DNA from 2 places in the Paenibacillus sp. LC231 genome. Region 2 is predicted to be linked to the other one. Evidence: riboswitches for the same ligand, from Rfam matches in the RefSeq annotation. Region 2 holds a riboswitch; the other holds the start of a gene.

Region 1 (9,920 bases), 340 kb from region 2:
TTATTTCATTGCCAGCAATCGGGTGCTGCGCATGATTAGCGCCTTCATCCCCCAGAATGAGGAAGAGCTGCTGCAGCTTCCGGGAATCGGGATCAGCAAGTCTTCAGAGCATGGGGCGGAGTGGCTGGAGATCACGACGAAAATCGAGCGAACCACAACCTTTCCACTGGATTGGGTTGATAAGCAGCTGCAGGAAGAGGTGTTCTTGTCCTGGCTGTATAAGCAGAAGGAGCAGCGATACAAGCAAGAGCTGGACCGCTTCCGAATTCGCCGTACGATGCTGCTTGGCATAGCCGAGGGAGCTTCGCTGACCGAGCTGGAAGAACGCACTTCGTTAACTCGTCGAGATTTGGTTGAGGAATTGGAAGGTCTTGAGAAGGAAGGTTATGATACGGAGCAGCTGCTGGAGGTTGAGCTGAATACGATGACGGCTACCGAGCAGGCGACGGTATGGAAGGCTTTTGAGGAGCTGGGCGATACATTTCTTAAACCCGTATTACAACGGGTATATGGAGAAGGACAAGCTCACAATGGAGAGGTAGAAGAGATTGGCGGAACGGAGGAGCTGTATGAGCGGCTGCGCCTGATCAGGATACGCTTCCGGCGGCAAGAACCTGGTAAAGCGAACGCAGGCTAATTCCAGGTAATGAAACAGGACGGATTCCCTTGCGGCAGGGAGATCCGTCCTGATGGTTTCGAGTATTCATATCCAGTCTTTCTTACGGAACAGATAAAACATGAGAGCACCGGCAGAAATCATGACGCCTATAACTACATAATAAGAATATTCCCAGTGAAGCTCAGGCATATTGTCAAAGTTCATGCCGTAAATGCCCGTAATCAGCGTCAGTGGAATGAAGATCGTTGTAATGGCGGTAAACACGCGCATGATTTCATTGGCCCGATTGGCGATACTGGATTGGTAAGCCTCTCGTAGGTTCCCCATGAGATCTCGATAAGTTTCGAAGGTTTCGGAAATTTTCACGGCATTTTCATAGATATCGCTGAAATATTTTTGCAGCTGGTCATCGATCAGCCGGAGATCTTTTTTGTTCAGCGTATTGATAACTTCCTTCTGCGGTCCAAGCACCTTTTTCAACCAAAGAATCTCGCTTCGCAGACCGATGATCTCGCTGAGGTGGGATTTTTTGGTATGCATCAGAATGTCTTCCTCCAGCTTTTCAATCCGCGCCTCGATGCGGTCCCCGACGGAGAAATAGTTGTCCGTCACAAGGTCGATCAAGAGATAGAGGAAGCGGTCAGGCGTGCTGACTTCATCCTCCCAGAGAAGAGGTTTAACGGTGCGAAGCTCGTGGATCTTTTGCTTGGTCACCGTAATAATAAAATGTCTGCCCAGGAAAACATTCAATGCCCGAAGGAAAATCTCTTCGTCGTCAAACCGGATGCTGTTCACGACGATAAAATAGTGGTTCTCGTATATTTCAATTTTGGGACGCTGCTCCTCTTCGCTGAGGCAATCCTCAACCGCAAGATCATGCAGGGAGAAGAGGGGCTGCAGTTCGGCTAAATCATCCACGTCCGCATCCAGCCAGTAGAAGCCGCTGGCCGGAGGTGTCAGCGTCATTTCGATGTCATCAATAGGGGTAAATACGCCCGAATCGACCAACCGGATTTTCATCTGATATCACTCCTTTGTCAAATACAAGCTGCTTGGTTAAGCAGTAAAGGCACAGGATATCAGCCCACCGGTATACGGGCATAATCAAGGAAGGTTAGAATACGATAAAAAGCGCATGAAAAATAACGCCGCCCTCTGCCGGTAAGCTGATCTTGATCCTATGCGGTTGTGCGTCTTGTGCATCCAGTTTCTGGCTCGGGTCACCGTCCATCTTCCATGTCACCTCTTTCATACTCGGTTTTAAACAGCACTTGTCTAGTATAACGCCGGGTGTAGGACCTTTCAAGTTGAAATCCGGTGCAGCCAAGGGCCATTTGTACAGGGTATGGAAACCTTCGGTGAAGTGTGACGGACTTTATGAAAAGGTTCTTGACGAAAAATTGGGAATGATTTAAAGTAAGTATCAATTACGAACAATTTAAGACAACTGAATAAAGCGAAATCTTATCAAGAGCAGGTGGAGGGACTAGCCCTATGAAACCCGGCAACCGGCGGCAACATCGCACGGTGCTAATTCTTGCAGGAGATACGACGCTTCTTTGAAGCCGTTGTATAGTCTGACAGATGAGAGAGGCGCATTGTGATACGTATATGATGACCTTTCTCTACTTTGAGAAAGGTCTTCTTGCGTTTATACAGTCTAACGCTCTTTCTCACAGCTTTTTTATGGATGTATCATTTCATATTTCGAAGGAGTGAGCCACGATGCCGATTAAAATTCCGGATGCCTTGCCGGCAAAGGAAGTTCTGGCTGGAGAAAACATTTTTGTCATGGATGAGAGTCACGCATTTCATCAGGATATCCGCCCATTGCGGATCGCTATTTTGAACCTGATGCCAACCAAGGAAACGACGGAGACCCAGCTGCTGCGATTGATCGGTAACTCCCCGCTCCAGGTGGATGTTGTCCTTCTTCACCCGAGTTCGCACGTTTCGAAGAATACGTCGGCTGAGCATCTGAAATCATTTTACAAAACCTTTGAAGAAGTGAAGAACCGTCGTTTTGACGGCATGATCATTACAGGCGCTCCGGTCGAGCAGTTGGAGTTTGAAGAAGTGAATTACTGGGATGAGCTTACTGAAATTTTTGAATGGACCAAGACGCATGTAACCTCCACGCTCCATATCTGCTGGGCATCGCAAGCCGGACTTTATTATCATTACGGCGTGCCGAAATACAGCCTTGAGGAAAAATGCTTCGGCGTATTTCCACATACGATCAATGAAACATGTACCAAGCTGCTCCGCGGATTTGACGAAATGTTCTTTGTTCCGCATTCCCGCCATACGGAAGTTCGGCGCGAAGACATTACAGGCATTGACGATTTGGTCATCCTGTCCGAATCCGAGGAAGCAGGCATTTATTTGGTATCAAGCCGGGATGGAAAGCAGATTTTTGCCACAGGGCATTCCGAGTATGATGCGGACTCTCTGAAGTGGGAGTATGACCGGGACGTTGCCAAGGGCATGGATATCGAACTGCCGCGCAACTATTATCCGAATAATGATCCAACAAGGACGCCTCCATCCATATGGCGGGCGCATGCAAACTTATTATTTACTAATTGGCTCAATTACTATGTATATCAGGAAACGCCATACGATATTGGTCCGCAAATATAGCCGTATACGGGAGGAGAGTTTGTGATGGAGAAGAAACCTTTTAATATAGAGAGCCGGCTGGCACAGATCGGCTCGGTGCAAGAACCGGTAACCGGAGCCGTGAATTTTCCGATTTATCAGGCTACGGCATACCGCCATCCCAAATTAGGCCAGAGCACGGGGTTTGACTACGCCCGTACGAAAAATCCGACCCGGTCGGTACTGGAGGACGCCTGCGCCGAGCTGGAATCCGGAGATGCCGGCTTTGCTTGCAGCTCGGGCATGGCAGCCCTTCAGACGATTTTTGCTTTGTTCGGTCAAGGGGATCATCTGATTGTATCGCTGGATCTGTATGGTGGGACGTATAGGCTGCTGGAGCGGATTATGTCCAAGTTCGGCGTTACGGCTACGTACGTGGACACGAATGACCGGGATGCGCTGGAAGGGGCAAGAAGGCCCAACACGAAGGCTGTATTTATCGAAACGCCCACCAATCCGCTGATGATGATTACGGATATCGAAGCCGTCTGTACGTGGGCAAGGCATCATCAACTGATCAGCATCGTGGATAATACGCTGCTTACTCCGTATTTCCAAAGACCCATCGAGCTTGGGGCGGATATCGTTATACATAGCGCCACCAAGTATTTGGGAGGACATAACGATGTGCTGGCGGGGATCATCGTAACGAAGGGCAAGGAACTATCGGAGGAGATCGCTTTCCTTCATAACTCCATCGGCGCGGTGTTAAGCCCGACGGATTCCTATCAGCTGATGAGAGGAATGAAGACGCTTGCGCTGCGCATGGATCGGCACGAGACGAATGCAACCGCAGTGGCAACGTTTTTGACAACTCACCCGGCGATCGGCGAGGTGTATTATCCTGCCCTGCCGGACCATCCGGGACATGACATCCAGAATCGTCAATCCAGCGGCAACACGGGCATCTTCTCCTTCAAGGTGAAGGACGCCCGTTATGTGGAGCCCGTGCTGCGGCACATTAAGCTGATTGCGTTCGCTGAAAGCCTGGGGGGCGTTGAGTCCCTGATGACATACCCTGCCGTTCAGACCCATGCGGACATCCCGCTTGAGATTCGGGAAGCAATCGGCGTGGATGACCGTTTGCTCCGGTTCTCGGTCGGCATCGAGCATGCGGATGACTTGATCGCGGATTTGGATGCTGCACTGAGCGCGGCCATGGCTGAAGTGGAAGGGAGCACGGGAGAATGAGCATCGATAAAGGTCCATCCGGATTGGAAACGCAAACCAAGCAGTTAGCTGCTAAACGGGGACACGAGGAAGAACTGCGTTTCGAGACAAAACTATTGCATTTCGGCGGGGAAATCGACCGGGCAACCGGCGCCTCGAGCGTTCCGATCTATCAAGCCTCGACGTTTCACCATGAAGATATCTTTAACCCGCCGCAACACGATTACAGCCGTTCCGGCAATCCGACTCGGCAGGCGCTGGAGGATTATATCGCCCTTTTGGAGGGAGGCGTACGCGGTTTCGCTTATGCTTCCGGTATGGCAGCGATCTCCAGCTCGTTCATGCTGCTCAGTGCGGGGGATCATATGATCGTGACGGAGGATGTGTACGGCGGAACCTACCGCTTGCTGACCAGCATTTTAAGCCGTATGGGCATCGAGAGCACCTTCGTGGACATGACCGATCTGGATCAGGTGAAGGCGGCCCTCAAACCGAATACGAAAGCCGTCTATATGGAAACTCCTTCAAACCCGACCCTGAAAATTACCGACATTGGTGCGGTGACGGATTGGGCGAAGGAGCATGGCCTCCTTACCCTGCTGGATAATACGTTCATGACGCCGTTTTACCAGCGTCCGATTGAGTTCGGCGTGGATATCGTGATCCATAGCGCGACCAAATTCCTTGGCGGGCACAGCGATGTGCTGGCAGGTCTCGCGGTAGCCAGAACCGAGGAGCTGGGAGACCAACTGAAGCAGCTGCAAAATGGTTTGGGCACGGTCCTTGGGGTCCAGGATTCCTGGCTCCTTATGCGCGGAATGAAAACACTCAGCACACGTATGGCCCACTCCGAGCAAAGCGCGGCCAAGCTGGCGGCATGGCTGCAAGGGAGAAGCGACATTGAGCAAGTGTACTACCCTGGCCTCTTGAATCATCCGGGACGTGAAGTCCATGAGAAGCAATCGAGTGGTTATGGCGCGGTCATCTCCTTTGACGTCGGCTCAGGCGAACGCGCCAAGCAGGTGCTGAACCATGTGAAGCTGCCGCTGGTCGCGGTCAGCTTGGGAGCCGTGGAGAGCATCCTGTCGTACCCGACAATGATGTCGCATGCGGCCATGGGTGAGAAGGTTCGGCATGAACGCGGAATTACGGATGGCTTGCTCCGTTTCTCGGTCGGACTCGAGGATGTGGACGATCTGATTGCTGATCTGGATCGGGCTTTTGCTGCCAGTTACTAAAGATTTGCCAAATCATAGAATTCGGCATCCTGTCACGGACGGGATGTCGTTTTTAATGCCGGATTGTGGTAGGATGAGATAGAAAAAGTTTTGCTGGTGATTTGTTATTTTGCTCTAAGTAGGGAGGCTGCAAGAATGAGTGCGGTAAACCGTATATTGGATAAAGCTTTACGCGGTGAGCGTTTGAACCTGGAAGATACCGTAACGCTTTTTGAAAGTGATGAGATTGAGAAAATTGGTCATGCGGCGGATGTGATGACAAAGCGTCTGCATCCGGATCCTATCACGACATTTGTTATCGGCCGGAATATCAATTACACAAACATATGTGATGTATTCTGCCGTTTTTGCGCTTTTTATCGCAGACCCGGCTCTTCCGAGGGCTATGTACTGCCCGATGAAACAATCTTCCAGAAGATTCAGGAAACCGAGGATGTGAACGGTACTGAAATTCTGATGCAGGGCGGCGTCAATCCGGATTTGCCTTTCAATTATTATACCGACCTGCTTCGCAACATTAAGAAGCGGTTTCCTAACATCACGATGCATTCCTTCTCCCCGGCGGAAATTATGAAAATGGTGGAGATCTCCGGGCTTACGCTCGAAGAGGTGATGCGCGAGCTTCACAGCGCGGGTCTGGACTCATTGCCTGGCGGCGGGGCCGAGATTTTGGATGATCGTATCCGCAAAAAGGTCAGTCGTCTGAAAGGCACATGGCGCCAGTGGATGGATGTCATGCAAACGGCCCATAAAGTCGGCATGAACACGACGGCTACCATGGTGATCGGTCTGGGTGAAACGATGGAAGAGCGTGCGTTACATATGCTTCGCGTACGTGATGCGCAGGATGAATGCATTCAGAACGGATATGATTCCAAAGGCTTCCTGGCCTTCATTCCATTTACGTTCCAGCCGGACAATACGAACCTTAAGCGCGAGCGCGAAACGCCGGAGGCGTACTTGAAGACGGTAGCCATTGGTCGCTTGGCGATCGATAACGTTCCGAATCTGCAATCCTCCTGGGTAACGATGGGACCTGAAATCGGCAAGCTGTCACTCAGCTACGGCTGCAATGACTTTGGCAGCACGATGATGGAGGAGAACGTGGTTTCTTCCGCAGGAGCCGTCTATAAGGTCAATATTGAATCGATAATTCAATTGATCCGGGAGACCGGCAACATCCCGGCTCAACGCAACACCCGGTATGATATTCTGCGCGTGTTCGAAGATAACAGCACCGTTGAGCGTGACTTCGTTATGCAGAACTAATTCTATACTTCATGTAGATCCGCAAGGCGGGCCGAGCAACTCGGTCCGCCTTTTTAATTTACATCAGAGAGTATGTGCGTTGATGGACATATTTAGGATGCGGCCGTTGATTAGATATTTTCCGGACTTGCTTGTTTTTCCAAGCAGGAGTTCCGTATATCCCCGAGCGGGTCCCCATATACTGAAAAGGGAACTCGAAAGGAGTGATTCCATGGAACTGTTCAGCATTTCTGTCGGTACACGGACGGAAGACGAGAAAAAGGCGTTTCACCGTATATTGTCAGACAAGCAGAAAGAGCTACATAAACAATGCAAGCAGCTGAAATTCACATTCAGCGCTTCGGATGACCGCGTAATTTGGACGTGCTCCGGCAAGCTTCCGCTGTCCTCATGGACCGCATCGGCCGACACGCTGCGCCGGCTCACTGCCGAAGCAGTCACTGCTTATATTATGGAAGAGAAAGAGCAGGAGATTGCTGCACGGTTAATGTTCTCGGAATTCGAGTTTGATGATGAGGAAGAAGCGGGGCGGATCCTGCAGTGGTTTTTGATGCTCCTGCAAAAAGAGGAAGGCCCGTCCGGGGACTTTTGGCAGAGCCGCAAACGCAAGCTGTCGGAAGGCATATATCAATGCCTGAACGAGGCGCCTGAGCTTAATCTGGATGGGTTTATAACCTTCCGGCTTCAGTCTTATGAACAGGAGCTCCGCGAGATGGCGGAGTATGCAGTGGATGAATTTATGCTCGATCAGCAGTACGAGGAGTTCGTCAGCCTGCTGAAATATTTTGTTTATTTTCAGGAGCCCAAAATGCCGCTGGTTCATGTCATTCATAAGGGGGAGGAAGAGTTCCTGCTGCTGGATGGCAATCTTCGCCCGATTGAACGCCCTCGGGATGAAGGACTCGTTATGGAGAGGCTGGACCAGGATATGGAGATTGAAGATATGGTGGTCAGTACGCTGATTTCGGTATCTCCGGCCCGCATGATTATCCATACGAGGCAGCCTGAGCTTCCCGTCATCGTGACATTGGCCCATATCTTTGATAACCGCGCCGAAGTATGCTGCAGCTGTCCCGAATGCAGCGCGCTTCTCGGAAGCGGACGAATGATGACTTGACGCATCGAAGCGGTCAGGATTATAATTACTGATAAATTCACGTAAAAGCTCTGACAAAGACATGAATCAATTTTGGATTTGACCGCTCAGAGAGAGGAAACCTTGGCTGCAATTTCCTCCGGTTCACCATTGATTTACCCCTTTGTAGCTGTGTCGTCGAACCCGCACGTCATGATGATTGCGGATGAGTAGGCTTCACCGGTTCATGACCGTTACTCAATGCTGATGAAGGATCTTAATCGTTTATGTACCCAGTACATAAGGTGATGAAAGAGATCGAATTAGGGTGGAACCACGGGTATAACACTCGTCCCTTCGCGGGACGGGTGTTTTTTGCATGTTCCGGTATCTTTCGTTGAAGTCTTGGCGGGCACCTCAGCGGTCCATGCCTGTCTTCGCGGGGAGACTAACGCGTCCTTCATATATGGAAGAAACGTGAAATTCTTTTTCTTGGGAGGAATACAAGGTGGCTATTAGCATTAAATTGCCTGACGGCTCCGTACGGGAGTATGATGCGGGCAGCAGTATTGAGGATGTGGCTGCTTCAATCAGCAGCGGACTTAGAAAGAATGCGGTCGCGGGAAAAATGGACGGGATCGTCGTGGATCTTTCGACACCGCTTCAGGACGGAGCTTTGATCGAGATCGTAACGCAGGATACGCCCGAAGGGCTTGAAGTGATGCGTCATAGTACAGCGCATTTGCTGGCTCAAGCGACCAAGCGTTTGTATGGAGCGAAAGAAGTAAAGCTGGGCGTGGGTCCGGTCATTGAGGACGGCTTCTACTATGACATGGATCTGGAAGAGCCTTTGAATCCGGAGGACCTGCAAAAGATCGAGAAGGAAATGGAACGCATTATCGGCGAGAATCTTCCGATTGTCCGCAAGGAAGTAAGCCGTGCGGAAGCGCTGCGCATCTTTGGCGAGCTTGGGGATCCGTACAAGCTGGAACTGATCAATGCCCTGCCTGAGGATAGCGTTATTACGATCTATGAGCAAGGCGAGTTCTTTGATCTCTGTCGTGGACCGCATGTCCCTTCAACCGGCAAGATCAAAGTATTCAAGCTCATGAATGTGGCGGGCGCATACTGGCGCGGCGACAGCAAGAACAAAATGCTTCAGCGAGTGTACGGTACGGCGTTTGTGAAAAAAGCGCAGCTCGATGAGCATCTTCATCTGCTGGAAGAAGCCAAGAAGCGTGACCATCGTAAGCTGGGCAAGGAATTGCAAATGTTTACGTTCTCTCAGCTTGTTGGACAAGGCCTGCCGATCTGGCTGCCAAACGGCGCGAAATTGCGTCGTACCCTGGAGCGTTATATCGTGGACATGGAAGAGCGCCTCGGGTACCAGCACGTGTACACGCCTGTGCTCGGAAACGTGGAGCTGTACAAAACCTCCGGTCACTGGGAGCACTATCAGGAAGATATGTTCCCGAAAATGGAGATGGACAACGAGGAGCTTGTTCTTCGTCCGATGAACTGTCCTCACCATATGATGGTATATAAGAGCGATATGCACAGCTACCGGGATTTGCCGATCCGTATTGCTGAGCTTGGCATGCAGCACCGCTATGAAATGTCCGGTGCATTGACCGGCTTGCATCGGGTGCGAGCGATGACGTTGAACGACTCGCATATTTTCTGCCGTCCGGATCAGATCAAGGAAGAGTTTGCACGGGTCATTCAGCTGATCATGACGGTTTACAAGGATTTTGGCATCCATGACTACCGCTTCCGTCTTTCTTACCGGGATCCGCAGGATACCGAGAAGTATTTCCAGAATGATGAAATGTGGGAAATGTCCCAGCGCATGCTGCGCGAAGTCGTCGAAAGCCTGGATATGCCGTTC
Region 2 (9,920 bases):
ACAGCGCCGTCATTTTCCCCAATCCTGTCGCACTGCCTGTAATCAGCGCCACTTTTCCCTTCAAGGCTTTCCCTCCTCAGATGGATATCCTTCCTTCAGTATAAAAGATTTGATAAGGCCTAACAACTTGCAAACCCGCAGAGAGGGCCCATTATACAAAAAAAGAAAGGGCTTATCCATAAAGACCTACGGTCTTTTGGATAATGCCCTCTCTTCTCGAATACGATGAAACTTATGTTCAGCATCATCGAGCCTTGGTGCTCGAATTAGAATGCCGGAATGACAGCACCTTTGTACTCTTCTTCAATAAAGGCCTTCACGTCCTCGGAAGTCAGCGCCTTCGCCAATTTTTGAATGGCGTCGGAGTCTTTGTTGTCCGGACGAGCTACCAGCAGATTGGCGTAAGGGTTCTCTTTATCTTCGATAAAGAGCGCATCCTTTGTTGGATCCAGTCCCGCTTCAAGCGCGTAGTTCGTGTTGATGACAGCCAGATCCAGCTCATCCAGCATACGCGGCAGCATCGCGGCTTCAACTTCTTTGAACTCCAGGTTCTTTGGATTTTCCACGATATCCTTAGCAGTAGCTTCAAGCTTGGTTTCATCCTCCAGCTTAATGACGCCATTCTTGGACAGCAGGGTCAATGCACGGCCCGCATTCGAAGGATCGTTCGGAATGGCTACAACCGCACCATCTTTCAGGTCATCCACAGATGTAATGGTTTTGGAGTACGCACCTAGCGGCTCCACGTGCACGGCGATCACGGACTCCAGGTCCAGCTTGCGCTCTTTGATCTGGTTATCCAGGTAAGGCTTGTGCTGGAAGAAATTCGCGTCGATTTCTTTGGAGTCCACTTGCGTATTAGGCAGAACATAATCCGTGAATTCCACAATTTCCAGGTTTACGCCTTCTTTTTCAAGTGCCGGTTTGATATGCTCCAAAATTTTGGCGTGCGGTGAAGGCGAAGCGCCTACTTTCAAGGTTACGGCCTCTTGAGCGCCGCCTCCTGATGTTCCCCCTGGCTCAGCCGCGTTATCCGCAGGCTTGCTGCCGCATGCAGCCAGCACCGTAACCAAGGTCAAGCTGATCAATGCTAATGTCCATTTTTTCATTTCTAAAACTCTCCCTCCGAAAAATATATTATTTATATGTTGTCTTCCTTGAAGCCTCATCAATCCCGTTATTTTCTTGTAAAATGCCGCACCAGACGATCCCCTGCCATTTGCAGCAGCTGTACCAGCACGATCATCAACACGACGGCCAGAATCATGATCTCGGTCTCATAACGGTAATATCCATACTTGATGGCCAAATCGCCCAAACCGCCGCCGCCGACTTGACCGGACATCGCGGTATACGATACCAGGGTTACAATCGTGATGGTCATCCCAGCCAGCAAGCCCGGGCGAGCCTCCGGAAGGAGAACCCTCCATATGATTTGGCTTGTCGAAGAACCCATGGCATGAGCCGCTTCAATGACCCCTTTGTCCACCTCATTCAAGGCGGTTTCTACGAGTCTGGCGAAGAAGGGCGCCGCGCCGATCACGAGCGGTGGAATGGTTCCCAGCACGCCATACGAAACACCCACAAGCGATTTGGTAATCGGGATCATCGCAACGATCAGGATAATGAACGGAACCGAACGCAGGATGTTCACAATGAACGACAGGATCGAGTAACCGAGGCGTACCACACCGGATGTGGATCTAGCGGCCATGTAGAGCAGCACGCCAATCGGCAGTCCGATAATGAAGCTGAACAATGCCGATGCCCCCAGCATCCGCAGGGTATCCAAGGTTGCCGTCCATATTTCTTTCCAGTCGATCTGGGTAAAATCGAGTCCGAACATTAATGAATCACCTCCACGTCTAATCCTTGTTCCAGCAGCTTCCGGATCGTATCTTCGATGGCACGCTCTTCCCCTTCGAAACGGACAATGAGCTGGCCATACGGCGTTTCTTTGATCGTGGAAATGGTGCCCTGCAGAATTGCAAAATTCACGCCCGTCTCATGGACGGTATGGGACAGAATCGATTCGTACGTTTTCGATCCAAGGAACGTAATCTGCACCGCCCTTGAAGGTCCGTTTGCCTGTCCCTGGATAGCCAGCCGGAGCGCTTCGCCGCTGTCCATCTCCTGACGGATAAATTCCTGGGTTACCTCATGCTTCGGCTTCAGGAACACTTCCGTTACCGGCCCTTGCTCCACGATGCCGCCCTGATGAATGACGGCGACCCGGTCGCATATGCTCTGAATCACATGCATTTCATGGGTAATCAGCACGATCGTCAGATGAAACTTTTTGTTAATGTCCAGCAGCAGGCGCAGGATCGAATCCGTAGTCTGCGGGTCAAGCGCAGAGGTCGCTTCGTCGCACAGCAGCACTTCCGGGTCGCTCGCGAGCGCTCTGGCGATGCCCACCCGCTGCTTCTGGCCCCCTGATAGCTGGGACGGGTATTTGTCCCGATGCGCCTCCAGGCCAACCAAAGCCAATAACTCGGATACTTTGCGTTCCAGTTCGGCCTTCGGCGTCTTGATCAGACGCAGCGGAAACGCAATGTTATCGTACACCGTCGCCGATGACAACAGGTTAAAGTGCTGAAAAATCATGCCGATTTTGCGGCGTTCCGCCTGAAGCTGTTTCTTGCCAAGCGACGTTAAGTTCTTACCGTTCACCCACACCTCGCCCGAGGTGGGACGCTCCAACAAATTGATACAACGGATCAATGTACTTTTACCTGCACCGGAGTGTCCGATCACTCCGAAAATTTCTCCTTTTTCAATCGACAAATCCAATTCGGACAACGCAGTTGTTAAAGTTCCGGCTTTTCCGTACTGCTTCGTCAATTGCTTGAGCTCAATCAATCCGATAATCCTCCTTTTTCCGTAGCTTCATATCTATTTACCCAAAAGAAAAGAGCCTCTTTTTGTAGAATCAAAAAGGGCCCTCTTTACGTAAAAGTCAACGCCTTTTCTCATCTGTCAAAGCCAAGGATATCCTGTAGCTTTGAAGGAATTAGCACCATGTCACTCCAAGCGTCATCGCGTTAAGCAATTACACGCTTAGAGTCGGTTGCCGGGCTTCATCGGGCCTGTCCCTCCGCCTCTCTCGATAAGAAAACATCTATATGAAATTTTTCCGATTAATTTGATCTGATTTGATAACATTTAATGAATGCAATAGTTAGTATAGATTCTTTTCAGGTTTTTGTCAAAAGGAATTTCATGGCGATTTTGTGCCTAAGTCCTGACTCCATTTTTCGCCCAAAGCTTGTTCGTATATTTATAAGAGGCCGCCAGACTCCGGCATACCATATCAACACCCTGTTTGAGATCGTCCAGGTGCTGGCCGATATCCTCCAGCTCGATCTTGTCCGACAGTCCTTGATGACGCTGCCACAAATCATCCTGCATCTCGGAATTCATGTAATGGATTTCGGCATTGCGCCGTTTCCGAAGGGTGTTCAGCGGTGTTTTGTAACGATCCTTGATCTCCTCCAGCTCTTTGGCCAGCTCTCCGTGGGCCTTCAGGAATTTAAACTGCCGCAGGACCGTAAAATAAGAGAAATGTGCCTTCACCTTGGAGGTATGAAGATCATACAAATCGTTCAACACCGTCCCCAGCTTGTCAAGGATCGAGAATACGCGGATGAAGCCGTTTTTGTAAAAATACACATACCGTTGATATTCCCCTTGCTCCTGAATCGACATGTCATCGATGTAACCCGATTGGATCGATTGACTGAAATGCCTGGCCGCATTCCAGCTCTGTTCCAGCTCATCCAGGGAAACGATCAACCCCCGGGTCCAAATCTCAAGCTTGCGAAAATCATGCGTCGGATCCTGATTTTTCTCCATTTCCTTCTGCAGCAGCCGGGTTGTTTGGACCATCGATTCGATGGCTTCCTCAAGCAGGCCGTTATTCTGCCGGGGCTGTTCCCCAAGTAACATACGAAGCATGGCAGTACCCCCTCGCGTCATCAGATTAACCTTGGTTCTTGGATCGCTATTTGCCAAAATAGGGATTCCACCGCGTATCAATCGTTTTCACGATATCCTCACGCAGGAATAACTCATCCGGGTATCCCGGTTTCATTCGTTCATCCGTAACCAGGGGATTGTTCTTATAGGATGCCCCCGAAATGACCAGACAACCCCCATCTCCTTGAGATCGGACAGGTCGAGCGGATGGCTTGGTTATCATCGGCTCCCCCCTTACTATACAACAAAGCCCTCGAGGCAAGCTCGGGGACTTTGCATAAACGATGTTGTCTGAATTCGATCTTTTTTCATGGTTTTTGCTTCTTTTTATACGATCTTCTCGCGAGGCTTGCTATGACCCGGCCGCATTTCGGCTTTAACCGGTCTGCTGAGCTGCCAAACCCTGACGCTTAAATAACACAGTACGCCGAATAAGGCGGAGATCAGCAAGGTATGTCCCAGTGCGGAGAATACGTAAACCTCCTCGTTATGCATCGTTGCCATAATGAGGGCGCCGCTGAACACCTGCAGCAGACAGAGCACGGTTGCCGAGATGCCCAGCATCTGGATCTCCCGGTTGTCGCGGTTGCGCCAATATGAAAAATGCCCCATCACCGCCACAACGATCAGCAGCAGAAGCGCCGCCACGCGGTGCATAAAGGCAATGCCTACCCCTCCGCTCAGTTCCGGTATCACTTCCCCGTTACACAGCGGCCAGCCGGAGCACCCTTCCCGGGAATCGGTATGGCTGACGAATGCACCGATATAAACCACGATGTAACTGTACAAGGCTGTGCCCCATACTAAATTGCGGAAGCCCTTGCTTACTCGAGGCAGACGCTCCAAGTCTAGGGGCTCCTTCGCCTGTTCTACCCGCCGCATACCCAGAGCCAGCATGACAGAGCTAGCAAAGGCAATCAGCGAGAAGCCAAAATGCAGCGCCATAATCGCAGCCGATTGAGGCTTAACCACCGCAAGCGCACCCATGATCGCCTGTACAATAACGAATACCGAGGTCCCGATAACATAAGCCATCAAATCCCGGCGATCCCGCTTGTACTTCCAGAACGCAATCAGCGAAGCGAGCGCCGCCAAACCCGCCATTCCGCTAACCGCCCGGTGGGAATATTCAATCATGGAGGATACCGTGTAAGCGGGAACAAATTTACCGTTGCACAGCGGCCACTCCTGACCGCAACCGAGTCCCGAGCCCGTCTTTGTCACAACCATGCCACCGAACGTCGCGCAGAACATAACTAAGCATGTTATGTAACTCAGCCATTTTAGTTGTTTATCATTCAATTATCTCACCTGCTGCTCCTAATCATTCACTATTTAAACCTTTACAGGATCGCATCGTACACAGTCCACATTTCATTATACCTGATTCTGCCGCTACGGTCACTTGAGCGATTGTGACAAAATGTTCAAATTTGAGAAAAACCTTCATGATCCAGGTACTTGACTTCATCGCCCTACTTCTATCCATATGTAAAACAACACCGCCGCCAGTTATCAATCAAGGCGGCGGTGCTATGGTCACTCTTACTTATGAATCGTACTGTATACGTCCACGGCACGCTGCAGGAAATCTTCAATTTCCTCGCGCGATTTGCGGAGTTTGTTAACATAGCGAACCAGCTCGCGTCCATCGGAGTATGCAACAAAGCTGGGGATACCCAAAATATTTTGCTGCTGACTCACGTCACCGACAGCATCGACGTCAACCTCTACCAGAGTCAATTGGTTTGAGAACTTCGTCTCAACCTCCGGCATGAATGGATCGATAAACTTGCAATCGCCGCACCAGTCTGCTTTAAATACGGCAACAGTCAGTCGCGGAGACTGGATTGCAACCTGAAATTCTGCTTCCGAAGTGATTTTTTCCATTGATTATCTCCCCTTTACGTCGAGTTCCTTCACCCTTAGTGAATCAAAATGTTGAGTGGAAGTCAAATTTTAGAGCATACTGACATTATGATGTTCACAGGCAGGGATTAACCATCAGAAAGTGCAGGTGACCCCCGAATGCACTCGAACGGAGTCAAAAATAAAAAAAGCCAGGGCAAAGATGATGTATGGTCATGGGCGGCAGCCATTCCGCAGGCCCTGACAGAATCATGGTCGGGGATGATCGCATCATGGCGATTCTCCTTAAAGCTCCGGACAAGCAGACACGAATTGCAATGGGACCCTGCAGCGGTAAGGGGAATTCGCGTAAAGCTCAAGGAAATCCTCTCCTCCCATCCCTATCTGCAGCAGAGCGTTTCCCGGTTTCCGTCGTTCCCTTCCATGCAAGGGTATAGCGATATTCGGATTCATGAACCAGGTGCAGATGTTCAGCTATCTCAAGAAGAGCAGCAGTTGATTCATCATATTCAGGAGGCCGCAGCCGCAGCCAACCGGAGCAACGTAACGCGTACGCAAGCCTATTTGGACTGTTATATATCGCATCCTGAGCTGCATTGGGCCTTCCTGGCCCATATGGTATCGCGTAATGCCGGGTGGAATATGAGCGATCTGAAAGGCGGATTGATGTCGGATCTCACGGATCCGACATTCAAGAGCAATCTGTACCGTTTCCTGGAGCGCTGCAATGCGCTGATCTTCCAGGACGCCTATCCCCAGCTGCTTCTCTATATACACAGTCGAAATAAAGGCAAGCCCCTATTTCATTTACTCCCCCACTTTCATGTTTCGTCGTTTATGACACCGTTCTGGGAACAATTCTGGCAGGATCAGAGCAGTTCGCCGCTTACGGTGGCACTCATCATTAATGAGCAGAACTATATAGAGGGGCGTGTGGCGAGACATCCTTTTTACCAACAACATATTCTGGAGAATCCCTTCTTTCGGATGCATGAGCTGACCCGGTTGAATCAAATCGTGTTTCCGCTGGGTCTAGTCCGACGAACAGAGTCGGGGGAAAGCGCTGGGCCAAAGCCCCTATCCCCAACCAGGCCGCTGGCCGGACTTACCATCCCCAAGTTTGACGACCTGTCCATTCGGATCAAGGCTGGCCGTTCGCTGTATGCTTTATTGTTTGGGTATGAGGAGATTTACCGCGCTGTGCTGGCCTTCGCGCGATCCACCAAGCACCAAGGATCGCGCGCTGAATACTGGCCGGCCTTATTTACGCCGACCCTTGAGCAAGCCATGAATCATGGCCACGCGGGATCTGACCTCATCACTTCCGAATGGCTCCCGGGTGGCCAACGTCTGTACAGCCCTTATCTTGAGGAGATCTGGGAGGATGAACCCCCCGAGCCGATTCCCCGGTACGACTGGTTTCAGGGCCGGACGATGTTTAGGCATATCCGCAAACCGTTACGGCCGCTGCTGCCGGATATTACCCACGCCCATCGGGCCGCTCTGGAGAAAACCTCCATCGTGCATGATGTGTCTGATCAGTTCCATCCGCATTAAAATGAAAAGAGACCGTCCCGATACTGCAAGGAAGGTCTCTTTTCGGTTCTATATACACGATAAGTGAAACTTAGTCTATGTCTTATCCCCGCTCCCGCATACGTGCAGGCTGCAGTCTCATAAGCGGACGGAACACCTTCTGCAAAAGGCGCGGGTAACTGCTCAGCTCCGATTGCCGCAATACGCCAAACACCACCAGCAGGACAAGATATATAATGACTACGCCCACGCCTACAACCAGGCAAGTCAGCAGGAATGCCAACCGTGCCGGCATGACATCGACCATTTGAATACCGGCCAGATTCAGGCCATATCCGATTCCCCCGGCAGCAATCACCGTCAGCACGAAGCCCGTCCAGCGTTTGCCCAGGATGGAGAAGGATACAATCCCTTTAATCGATCTTATGTTCAGTATCGTAATGACAAGGAAACAGAGCGCCGTGCTCCCTATGATCCCGTAGATTCCAAAAAACGGAGCAAGCAGGAAGCTGGCTGCAAGCTTGACCACAACCCCAACCATCACGTGAATCATCGAGAGCTTGGCCTTGCCAATTCCGAGAAGAATGGAATTTGTGGTCATCATCGTGATTTGGAAAATCGTACCGAACGTCAGAAATCCAATTATCCCACTGCCGCCCAAGGAACTAAACAGCAAACCATTAATGGAATAGGATGCCACGCATAGCGCAATCACCATCGGCATGCCTGTTAAAATGGCAATACGCATAGCCAGCGATACTTGCTGTTCCAGATGCTCCTGATCTTTCTTCGCAAACGCTGCAGAGATGATCGGAATGAGCGAGGTGCTGAGGGCAATGGCTAGAATCGGTGGAATCCCCGCGACGCTCTGCGCCCGATTTCCCAGTACAGCGAGGGCTGCGGTCGCCTGTTCCAAACCAATCTGTCCGATCAACAGCGGCTTGACGATCGAGCTGTCAATAAAGTAAACAGCCGGAACCGCCAGGGAAGACAGCACAATCGGTATAGACAACGTGAATATATCCCGGTATATCCCGCCAAGCGGAATGGAACGGTCCGCTGCCGGCATCTTGAGCTCACGATCACTTCGACGAAGATTAACCGTGAAGTACAGCATGACTGCAAATGCTCCGATACTGCCGAGTACGCCCCCGAAGGAGGCGCCGGCTGCAATCCAGGTATCGTCGTAACCCATCCGCAGCAGCACATAGGCCAAACCGATCGCTGTCACAACCCGTGCAATCTGCTCAATAATCTGAGATATGCCGCCAGCCGCCATATTATTGCGTCCCTGGAAGTATCCCCGCATCATGGCGATGGCCGGAAACAGCAGCAGTGCTGGGGCCAATGCCTGAATGGCCGCGGCGGCCTCCGGCTGCTTAGCAATATGGGTAGCATAATAAGGGGCTCCGAAATAAAGCAGCAGCGTCATGACAACGCCTGCTGCTCCGGCAAAAATAAGCGCAGCATGATAGACACGACGGGCCTCCGCTGGCTTGTTCAAAGCATGACGCTCGGATACCATTTTGCTGAGCGTACTGGGAATGCCGGCCGTTGCTACCGTTAACAGCATTAAATACACGGCATTGGCGATCGTAAATGAGGCATCCCCTATATCATCCAGCATATGCTCCAGCGGCACCCGCTGGACAAGCCCCAGTACTCGGGCTACCAACGCAGCAGCGGCCAAGATGATCGTACCTTTAATAAATGACTCTTTCTTTGACAAAACCGTACCCTTCTTTCTCCTCCAAAGCGCCTCTTACAGCGATTCCTAAGCGTCTATTAGAAAATCCAAATGAAGAAAATAACAATCATCGCGAGCTGTAAAATAACCTTCACCACAATGCTGCTGAACAATCCAATGACCGATCCGAATCCAACCTTCATGGATTTGCTCGGTCCCGAACCTGCCAGCATTTCACCCAAAAATGCTCCCAGGAACGGTCCGATAATCAATCCAAAAGCGGGAATAACGAACGGCCCGATAATCAAACCGATGGTGCTGCCCCATATCGAGGCTTTGGAACCGCCGAGCTTCTTAACCCCCCAGGCGTTAACCGCATAATCGGCAATGAAGAGCACCACCAGAATGATGGTCTGAATAATCCAGAACCATGAATTGTAATGCTCGAATGTAAAGAACCAGCCGTAAACAAACAGCGCCAGGTAAATGGCGACAACCCCCGGCAGAATAGGGTAAATCGCCCCGGCCATCCCAATGATAAACAGAGCGATAACGATAATCCAGCCCAATATGTCCATCAACATCTCACCTTTCGATCAAAATATGATCCCTGATGACCTCAACGATGCCGTCCTCATTGTTGCTGGAAACCACAAGGTCCGCTTCATCCTTAACCGTCTGCTGGGCATTGCCCATCGCCACGCCGAGGCCGGCCTGCTGAATCACAGCCAGGTCGTTCAAGCTGTCGCCTACGGCTACGACTTCGGACATGCTAATGCCGAGCAGCTCGCACACCTGTCCGATTCCGGTCGCTTTGTTAACGCCCTGCGGATTGATTTCCAGGTTATCC

The links. A riboswitch is a leader RNA that binds a small molecule or an ion and turns the genes downstream of it on or off. The one in region 2 is predicted to bind S-adenosylmethionine.
Region 1: linked by a shared signal. The riboswitch ahead of metA (homoserine O-acetyltransferase MetA) and the one ahead of AK95_RS23810 (methionine ABC transporter ATP-binding protein) in region 2 are both predicted to bind S-adenosylmethionine.

What each region holds. Positions count from the first base shown of each region.
Region 1 is NZ_JFOM01000044.1:383,998-393,917, forward strand. Features, by position in the region: gene AK95_RS25435 (HRDC domain-containing protein) at 1-637, shown strand, start outside; gene corA (magnesium/cobalt transporter CorA) at 704-1,639, opposite strand; SAM riboswitch class I at 2,081-2,210, shown strand; gene metA (homoserine O-acetyltransferase MetA) at 2,345-3,262, shown strand; gene AK95_RS25450 (PLP-dependent transferase) at 3,287-4,471, shown strand; gene AK95_RS25455 (aminotransferase class I/II-fold pyridoxal phosphate-dependent enzyme) at 4,468-5,688, shown strand; gene mqnC (cyclic dehypoxanthinyl futalosine synthase) at 5,824-6,957, shown strand; gene AK95_RS25465 (putative sporulation protein YtxC) at 7,169-8,074, shown strand; gene thrS (threonine--tRNA ligase) at 8,541-9,920, shown strand, end outside.
Region 2 is NZ_JFOM01000044.1:39,032-48,951, reverse strand. Features, by position in the region: gene AK95_RS23825 (SDR family oxidoreductase) at 1-64, opposite strand, end outside; gene AK95_RS23820 (MetQ/NlpA family ABC transporter substrate-binding protein) at 267-1,109, opposite strand; gene AK95_RS23815 (methionine ABC transporter permease) at 1,178-1,846, opposite strand; gene AK95_RS23810 (methionine ABC transporter ATP-binding protein) at 1,846-2,862, opposite strand; SAM riboswitch class I at 2,970-3,116, opposite strand; gene AK95_RS23805 (Cthe_2314 family HEPN domain-containing protein) at 3,238-3,957, opposite strand; gene AK95_RS23800 (hypothetical protein) at 4,004-4,201, opposite strand; gene AK95_RS23795 (COX15/CtaA family protein) at 4,306-5,280, opposite strand; gene AK95_RS23790 (thioredoxin family protein) at 5,524-5,868, opposite strand; gene AK95_RS23785 (DUF2515 family protein) at 6,007-7,404, shown strand; gene AK95_RS23780 (putative polysaccharide biosynthesis protein) at 7,487-9,112, opposite strand; gene AK95_RS23775 (DUF456 domain-containing protein) at 9,169-9,648, opposite strand; gene AK95_RS23770 (Cof-type HAD-IIB family hydrolase) at 9,656-9,920, opposite strand, start outside.